Regions from separate parts of the Kosakonia oryzendophytica genome, predicted to be linked through region 1. Evidence: predicted binding sites of a transcription regulator. Region 1 holds the regulator's gene; the other holds the start of a gene.
The links. The regulator sigma-54, encoded in region 1, starts transcription at its own class of promoters, with help from an activator protein. The targets are predictions, from matches to a motif close to GTTGGCACANNTTTCGCTNT.
Positions count from the first base shown of each region.

Region 2: hypA (hydrogenase maturation nickel metallochaperone HypA) is a predicted target of sigma-54. The motif match lies at 2,040-2,059, and genes of this name have one in related genera.

Region 1 is NZ_CP115659.1:585,984-589,395, forward strand. Features, by position in the region: gene ptsN (PTS IIA-like nitrogen regulatory protein PtsN) at 1-393, opposite strand, end outside; gene hpf (ribosome hibernation promoting factor) at 474-761, opposite strand; gene rpoN (RNA polymerase factor sigma-54) at 785-2,218, opposite strand; gene lptB (LPS export ABC transporter ATP-binding protein) at 2,267-2,992, opposite strand; gene lptA (lipopolysaccharide ABC transporter substrate-binding protein LptA) at 2,999-3,412, opposite strand, start outside.
Region 2 is NZ_CP115659.1:1,073,849-1,077,260, forward strand. Features, by position in the region: gene hypD (hydrogenase formation protein HypD) at 1-526, opposite strand, end outside; gene O9K67_RS05125 (HypC/HybG/HupF family hydrogenase formation chaperone) at 526-798, opposite strand; gene hypB (hydrogenase nickel incorporation protein HypB) at 789-1,661, opposite strand; gene hypA (hydrogenase maturation nickel metallochaperone HypA) at 1,665-2,012, opposite strand; gene hycA (formate hydrogenlyase regulator HycA) at 2,212-2,679, shown strand; gene O9K67_RS05145 (4Fe-4S dicluster domain-containing protein) at 2,778-3,386, shown strand; gene hycC (formate hydrogenlyase subunit 3) at 3,383-3,412, shown strand, end outside.

The sequences.
Region 1 (3,412 bases):
CAGGCGCTTAGCGACCAGCGAGAGCGTATGCAAGTGCGTTTTGGTTTGATCTGCCGGCACCAATAATGCAAACAGTAGATCGACGGGCTGATTATCGATAGCGTCGAAAGCAATGGGCGTTTCGAGTTGGACAAAAACGCCGACGGCGCGAAGCGTGTCTTCTTCGAGCTTACCGTGTGGAATAGCGATACCGTTACCAATACCGGTACTGCCCATTTTTTCACGGGTAAGGATGGCCTCGAAGACGACCTGCGGCGGTAGGCCTAACTGTTTTGCCGCCAGTTCACTGATGATTTCCAGAGCACGTTTTTTACTCTGACAGTGAACGCCGCTACGGGTGCATTCCTGGTTAAGGACATTGCTCAGTTGAAGAGCGGAATCGTTATTCATCATAATTTCACCTAAGCGACGCCAGTGCAGACACCCTACCGGATTGCGGTAGGGTGCGACGCACCAGGCTGACGCCCGGACAATTAGTGTTGTTTCAGTTTATCTTTATGTTTCGTTAGTTGCCGCGCCAGTTTATCAATTAAACCGTCGATTGCAGCATACATATCCTGCCCTTCCGCACTGGCATGAAGCTCCCCTCCATTAACATGGAGCGTTGCATCCGAAGTGTGAGTCACTTTCTCCACTTTCAACACAATATAGACCTGATTAATCCTGTCGAAATACTGTTCAAGCTTGGCGAATTTGCTATTTACAAAGTCGCGGAGAGCATCAGTGATCTCGACGTTCTGTCCTGTGATGTTAAGCTGCATAGTGTCTTCCTTATCGGTTTTGGTCAAACCAGTTGTTTGCGCTGGTTTGACGGCGGAATGGATAAAGATTCTCGATACTTCGCAACGGTTCGCCGCGCCACCATAATTCCTTGATCGGAAAGCAGTGTCGTCAGCTTACTATCGCTCAGTGGTTTCGCAGGGTTTTCTGCGGCGATTAACTTCTTCACCAGCGCGCGAATAGCCGTAGACGAGGCTTCGCCGCCGCCTTCGGTGCTTACATGGCTGGAGAAGAAATATTTAAGTTCAAAAATGCCGCGCGGACTGTGCAGGTACTTCTGGGTCGTCACACGTGAAATGGTGGACTCGTGCATTTCGACGGCCTGCGCGATATCCGCCAGAACCATCGGTTTCATAAACTCTTCACCCTGCTCAAAGAAGGCTTGCTGCTGCTCAACAATGCAGCGGCTAACCCGGAGCAGGGTATCATTACGGCTTTCCAGACTTTTGATCAGCCATTTCGCATCCTGCAAATTGCTGCGGATAAACTGGCTGTCGGCATCGTTACGTGCTCCGGCGCACATGGAAGCGTAGTGCTGGTTGATTTGTAAGCGCGGAATACTGTCGGAGTTCAGCTCCACAGTCCAACGTCCGTTGTGCTTACGCACGAGCACGTCCGGGATCACGTATTCCGGTTCACCGGTCTGGATAGACTGGCCAGGGCGCGGATCCAGCGATTGAATCAGGTTAACCGCTTCTTTCAGCACGTCCTCTTTCAGACGCGTCATACGCATTAGCGTACGGAAGTCATGGTTAGCCAGCAGATCAAGGTGATCGCTAATGATCAATCGTGCTTCTTCACACCACGGTGTCTCTTTCGAAAACTGCGAAAGCTGGATCAGCAAGCAGTCGCGCAGATCCCGCGCAGCTACGCCAACCGGATCGAAACGCTGTATGCGTTTAAGTACGGCTTCGACTTCGTCAAGACCCACCTCTTCATTGCCCATGCTTTCGAGGATATCTTCGAGCGATACGGTCAGATAGCCCGTATCGTCAACAGCATCCACAATGGATGTTGCAATTGCGCGATCGGTGTCGGAGAACGGCGTCAGTTCTACCTGCCACATCAGGTAGTCCTGCAGCGACTGGGTGGTTTCACCTTGATAAATGGGCAGTTCGTCATCAAGGTAATCATTGCTGCTGCCGGAGGGGGTTCCTGCGGTGTAGATCTCGTCCCAGCTTGCATCCAGCGGCAGCTCGTCGGGCATCTCTTTTTGTTCAAGCGCGTCGACGGTATCCAGGCCTTCATTATCCTGGTTTTGTTGGGCATCCACTTCTTCGTGAAGATCGGTTTGCTCCAGCAATGGATTACTCTCCAGCGCCTGCTGAAGTTCCTGCTGAAGTTCCAACGTGGACAACTGCAACAAACGAATTGCCTGCTGCAGTTGTGGCGTCATGGCTAGCTGTTGGCTAAGCCTTAGTTGCAAACCTTGCTTCATATTCAGAGCAGCACTCTCCGACAAAAAACGTCAATAATCTCTACCCTATCAGAGTCTGAAGTCTTCCCCAAGATATACGCGCTTAACGTGTTCGTCTTCAAGGATTTGCTGCGGTGTCCCGTGAGCAATTAAATGCCCCTGGCTGACGATGTAAGCGCGTTCGCACACTGCCAATGTTTCGCGGACATTATGGTCGGTAATCAGCACGCCCAGGCCGCTGTCGCGCAGGTGTTCGATGATACGTTTAATATCAATGACCGAAATGGGGTCAACGCCCGCAAACGGTTCATCCAGCAGAATAAATTTCGGGTTAGCCGCCAGCGCGCGGGCAATTTCCACACGACGACGTTCACCACCGGACAACGCCTGCCCCATGCTGTCTCGCAGATGCTCAATATGGAACTCTTCCATCAACTCTTTGGCACGATCATCACGCTGTTCAGCCGTCAGGTCATCACGAATTTGCAATACTGCCATCAGGTTGTCGTACACGCTCAGGCGGCGAAAAATAGAGGCTTCCTGCGGTAAATAGCCAATGCCACGACGCGCGCGCGCATGCAGCGGCAGCAGACTGATATCTTCCTCATCAATAATGATGTTGCCTGCATCGCGCGGCACAATGCCTACCACCATGTAGAATGTGGTGGTTTTCCCTGCACCGTTAGGACCGAGAAGGCCGACGATTTCGCCAGAGTTTACCGTCAGACTGACGTCTTCAACAACGCGGCGGCCTTTATAGGCTTTGGCGAGATTCTTTGCAGTTAATGTTGCCATAACGAATTAGTTACTCTTTTTTTGCGCCGGAGCCGGGGTTTTGCTGTTGCTCTTATCCTGCAACTGCGATGGCACCAGCACGGTGGTCACGCGTTTACCTTTGTCGCTGAATGCCTGCATTTTCTGCTCTTTCACCAGGTAGGTGATTTTGTCGCCCTTGATATTGCTATCCAACTGTTCAAGGTAGGCGTTGCCGGTCAGCACAACGAAATCGTTCGCCAGTTCGTAATGCATCTGCGATGCGTGGCCTTTCACCGGTTTGCCGTTGTCCTGCATTTGATAGAAGGTGGCCGGATTACCGTAACCGTCGATGATCTCTTTTCCTTGCTCACCGCCAGGACGTGTAACGACGACTTTGTCGGCATTAATTTTGATAGTGCCTTGCGTAACCACCACGTTGCCTGTGAAGGTCACAATATT
Region 2 (3,412 bases), 490 kb from region 1:
TGTGTTGGCAGAAGAAGTAAAAATTGTCCACATTGCGGGCTTTCGCCTGCTGGAGCGTAATGGCGGTGGCAGGCATGGTGGTTTCGAATCCCAGCCCGAAAAACACCACTTTGCGCTGTGGATTGTTCTGTGCCAGCGCCAGCGCATCCATCGGCGAATAGACGATGCGCACATCTGCGCCACGGGCTTTCGCCTGCAACAGCGACCCGTTTTTCCCCGGCACGCGGATCGCGTCGCCAAAGGTGCAGAAGATCACTTCCGGGTGGCTGGCTATCTCAACGCAGGTATCAATGCGCCCCATCGGCAGGACGCAGACCGGGCAGCCGGGACCATGAATGAACTCAATATTCTCCGGCAGTAGCTGGTCGAGGCCAAATTTGAAAATAGCGTGGGTATGGCCACCGCACACTTCCATAATGCGCAGCGGGCGCGCCGCCGTATAAGAGAGATGCGCCGCCCGTTCACGCAGATGGGCGATAAGCTGCATCACCTGCTCCGGGGCGCGGTATTCATCGACAAATCGCATTATTTCTCCTCACCAAACAGCAGAGCGCCGACATCCGGTTCAACGTCGAACATATTTTGCAGTGCCGCCAGCGTATCCCGGGCTTCTTCTTCGTTAATCATGCTCATCGCGAAACCCACATGCACCAGCACCCACTGCCCAAGCCGCGGCTGCCCGTTTTCATCCTCGCTGCCCACCAGCGTAAGATCCACATCGCGTTGAATGCCGCAGACGTCTACTTTGGCTTGCAGACCGTTAATGGCCGTGATTTGCCCCGGTACGCCTATACACATCGTTGCGTCTCCAGCCAGTCGATCCAGCGATCCATGCCTTCGCCGTGGGTGGCGGAAATAAGGATGATTTCAATGTCCGGATTGACTTCGCGGGCGTAAGCGATGCATTTGTCGACATCAAAATTGAGGTACGGCAGCAGGTCGACTTTGTTCAGCAGCATCAGCGATGCAGCGGCAAACATATGCGGGTATTTCAGCGGCTTGTCTTCCCCTTCGGTGACCGACAGTACGGCCACTTTATGGCGCTCACCCAGATCGAAACTGGCCGGGCAGACAAGGTTTCCGACGTTTTCGATAAACAGAATGCCCTGGTGGGCGAGCGGCAGGCGCGGCGCGGCGTCGGCAATCATTTGCGCATCAAGATGACACCCTTTGCCGGTGTTCACCTGAATGGCGGGGGTGCCGGTCGCGCGGATGCGTGCGGCGTCGTTCACCGTTTGCTGATCCCCTTCGATCACCGCACACGGAACGCGGGTTTTCAGGCGTTCGAGGGTTTCCGTCAGCAGGGTGGTTTTGCCGGATCCGGGACTGGAGACAAGGTTCAGCACCAGTTGCTGTTGCGCGGCGAAACGGGCGCGGTTGCGGGCGGCGATGCGGTTGTTTTTATCCAGTACATCGATTTCCACTTCCAGCATCCGTTTCTGGCTCATGCCTGGCGCATGGGTGCCAGCTTCGCCATGACCGTAATGCAGGTCACCGTTATCCAGCTCGGTTGGATTAAATTCGCGAGTTTTGACGCCGGTAATTTTTAGCGCCGGACGATCTGCCGGGGCGAACGGCGCACCGCGAAATGCGGAATGCGGGTTATGTTCATCACCCTCTATATAAAGGTTACCGTCCTGACAACCACATGTTGTACACATTATTTACTCCTCAATTTCCAGTCGCTGAATGTGCATTCCGTCGTCGGCGACGATGTGCAGTTGGTCGCTGTGGCATTGTGGACAGCGGCGCACGCGCTGGGTTAGCAACGTCACATACTGCTGGCATGACTCACACCAGCACTCCGCCTGTTGTTCTTCGATATGCAGTGTACAACCTTCCGCCAGGCTGCCACGGCACACCAGATCAAAACAAAACGTTAAAGCCTCGGTTTCGACGCAGGAAAATGCGCCGACTTTTAACCACACGCCGGTCACCCGACGTGCGCCGTTTGCCCGCGCCTGTTGTTCAATCACTTCCAGCGCCCGCTGACATAATGTGATTTCGTGCATAACGCCTCCTTAGGACTTTGCCGCGTTAATGCAATAAGAGTGCCAGCGTGGTTAAAGTCACGGTGACGATGTCGAACATGACGAAATGACACGTCGAAATGGCGAAGGTTTTGTCTTAATTTCCTTAAAAATCATGAAATTAAAATTTGGCATGGATGATGCTTTACCGCCGTTGTTTCAATTAACCGGGTAAGCTGACATGACGATTTGGGAAATTAGCGAAAAGGCGGACTTCATTGCCGGACGGCATCACCGTCTGCAGGAAGAGTGGCGCCATTACTGTAATACGCTGGTTCAGGGAATTACCCTGTCCAAAGCACGATTGCACCATGCCATCGGCTGTGCGCCGGAACAGCAACTCTGCTTTGTGCTGTTCGAACACTTCACACTCTCTGTCACCCTTGTCGGGGGATTTAACGGTCACACCATTGAGTACGCCATTGCCGGCAAAGACGGCGGCGAGCCGCGCGTTATTGCTCAGGCGCAGCTCAGCAGCGATGGCCTGATTGATGGTGTTATCAGCAACCGCGATCGCGAAAAAGTACTGAACCACTACCTGGACGCGATCGCCGACGTTTACAACAACCTCTATGCCGCCATGGAGACAGACTCGCCGGTAACGCTTACGGCGCTTGCCCGCAACGCGCACGCGCCTGCACTGGCCTGAGTTTGGGTGTCGACAAGTGTCGAAAGTGACACCTTGAGCGACACGTTTCGTCATAAATGACCGCCCGTAACGTGGGTGAATCACCTGAGGATGTGCTGGTGAACCGTTTTGTAATTGCCGACGCTTCGCTGTGTATTGGCTGCCATACCTGTGAAGCCGCCTGCGCCGAGACGCACCGCGCGCAGGGGTTGCAGGCGATGCCGCGACTGCGTGTGATGCGTAACGAAAATGAATCTGCGCCGCAGCAGTGCCACCACTGTGAAGATGCGCCCTGTGCGGGCGTTTGCCCGGTCAACGCGATTAACCGTGTGGAGGGCGCGGTGCAGCTTAATGAAAGTCTGTGCGTGAGCTGCAAATTGTGCGCGATTGCCTGTCCGTTTGGCGCTATCGAGTTTTCCGGTAGCCGCCCGCTGGATATTCCCGCCAACGTCAACTCGCCAAAAGCGCCCGCCGCACCGCCAGCGCCTGCGCGCGTCAGCTCGCTGCTGGACTGGGTGCCGGGCGTGCGGGCTATCGCCGTGAAGTGCGATCTCTGCCATTTCGATGAGCAAGGTCCGGCCTGCGTACGCATGTGTCCGACCAAGGCATTGCACCTGGTGAATAACCGCGATCTTGCCCTCGCCAGCCGACGCAAACGCGAACTTACCCTTACCACTGACTACGGCGATTTATCGCTGTTTCAGTCGCAAAACCGGAGTGCGAAATGACGATCCTCTCTTTGTTAAGTGACGCC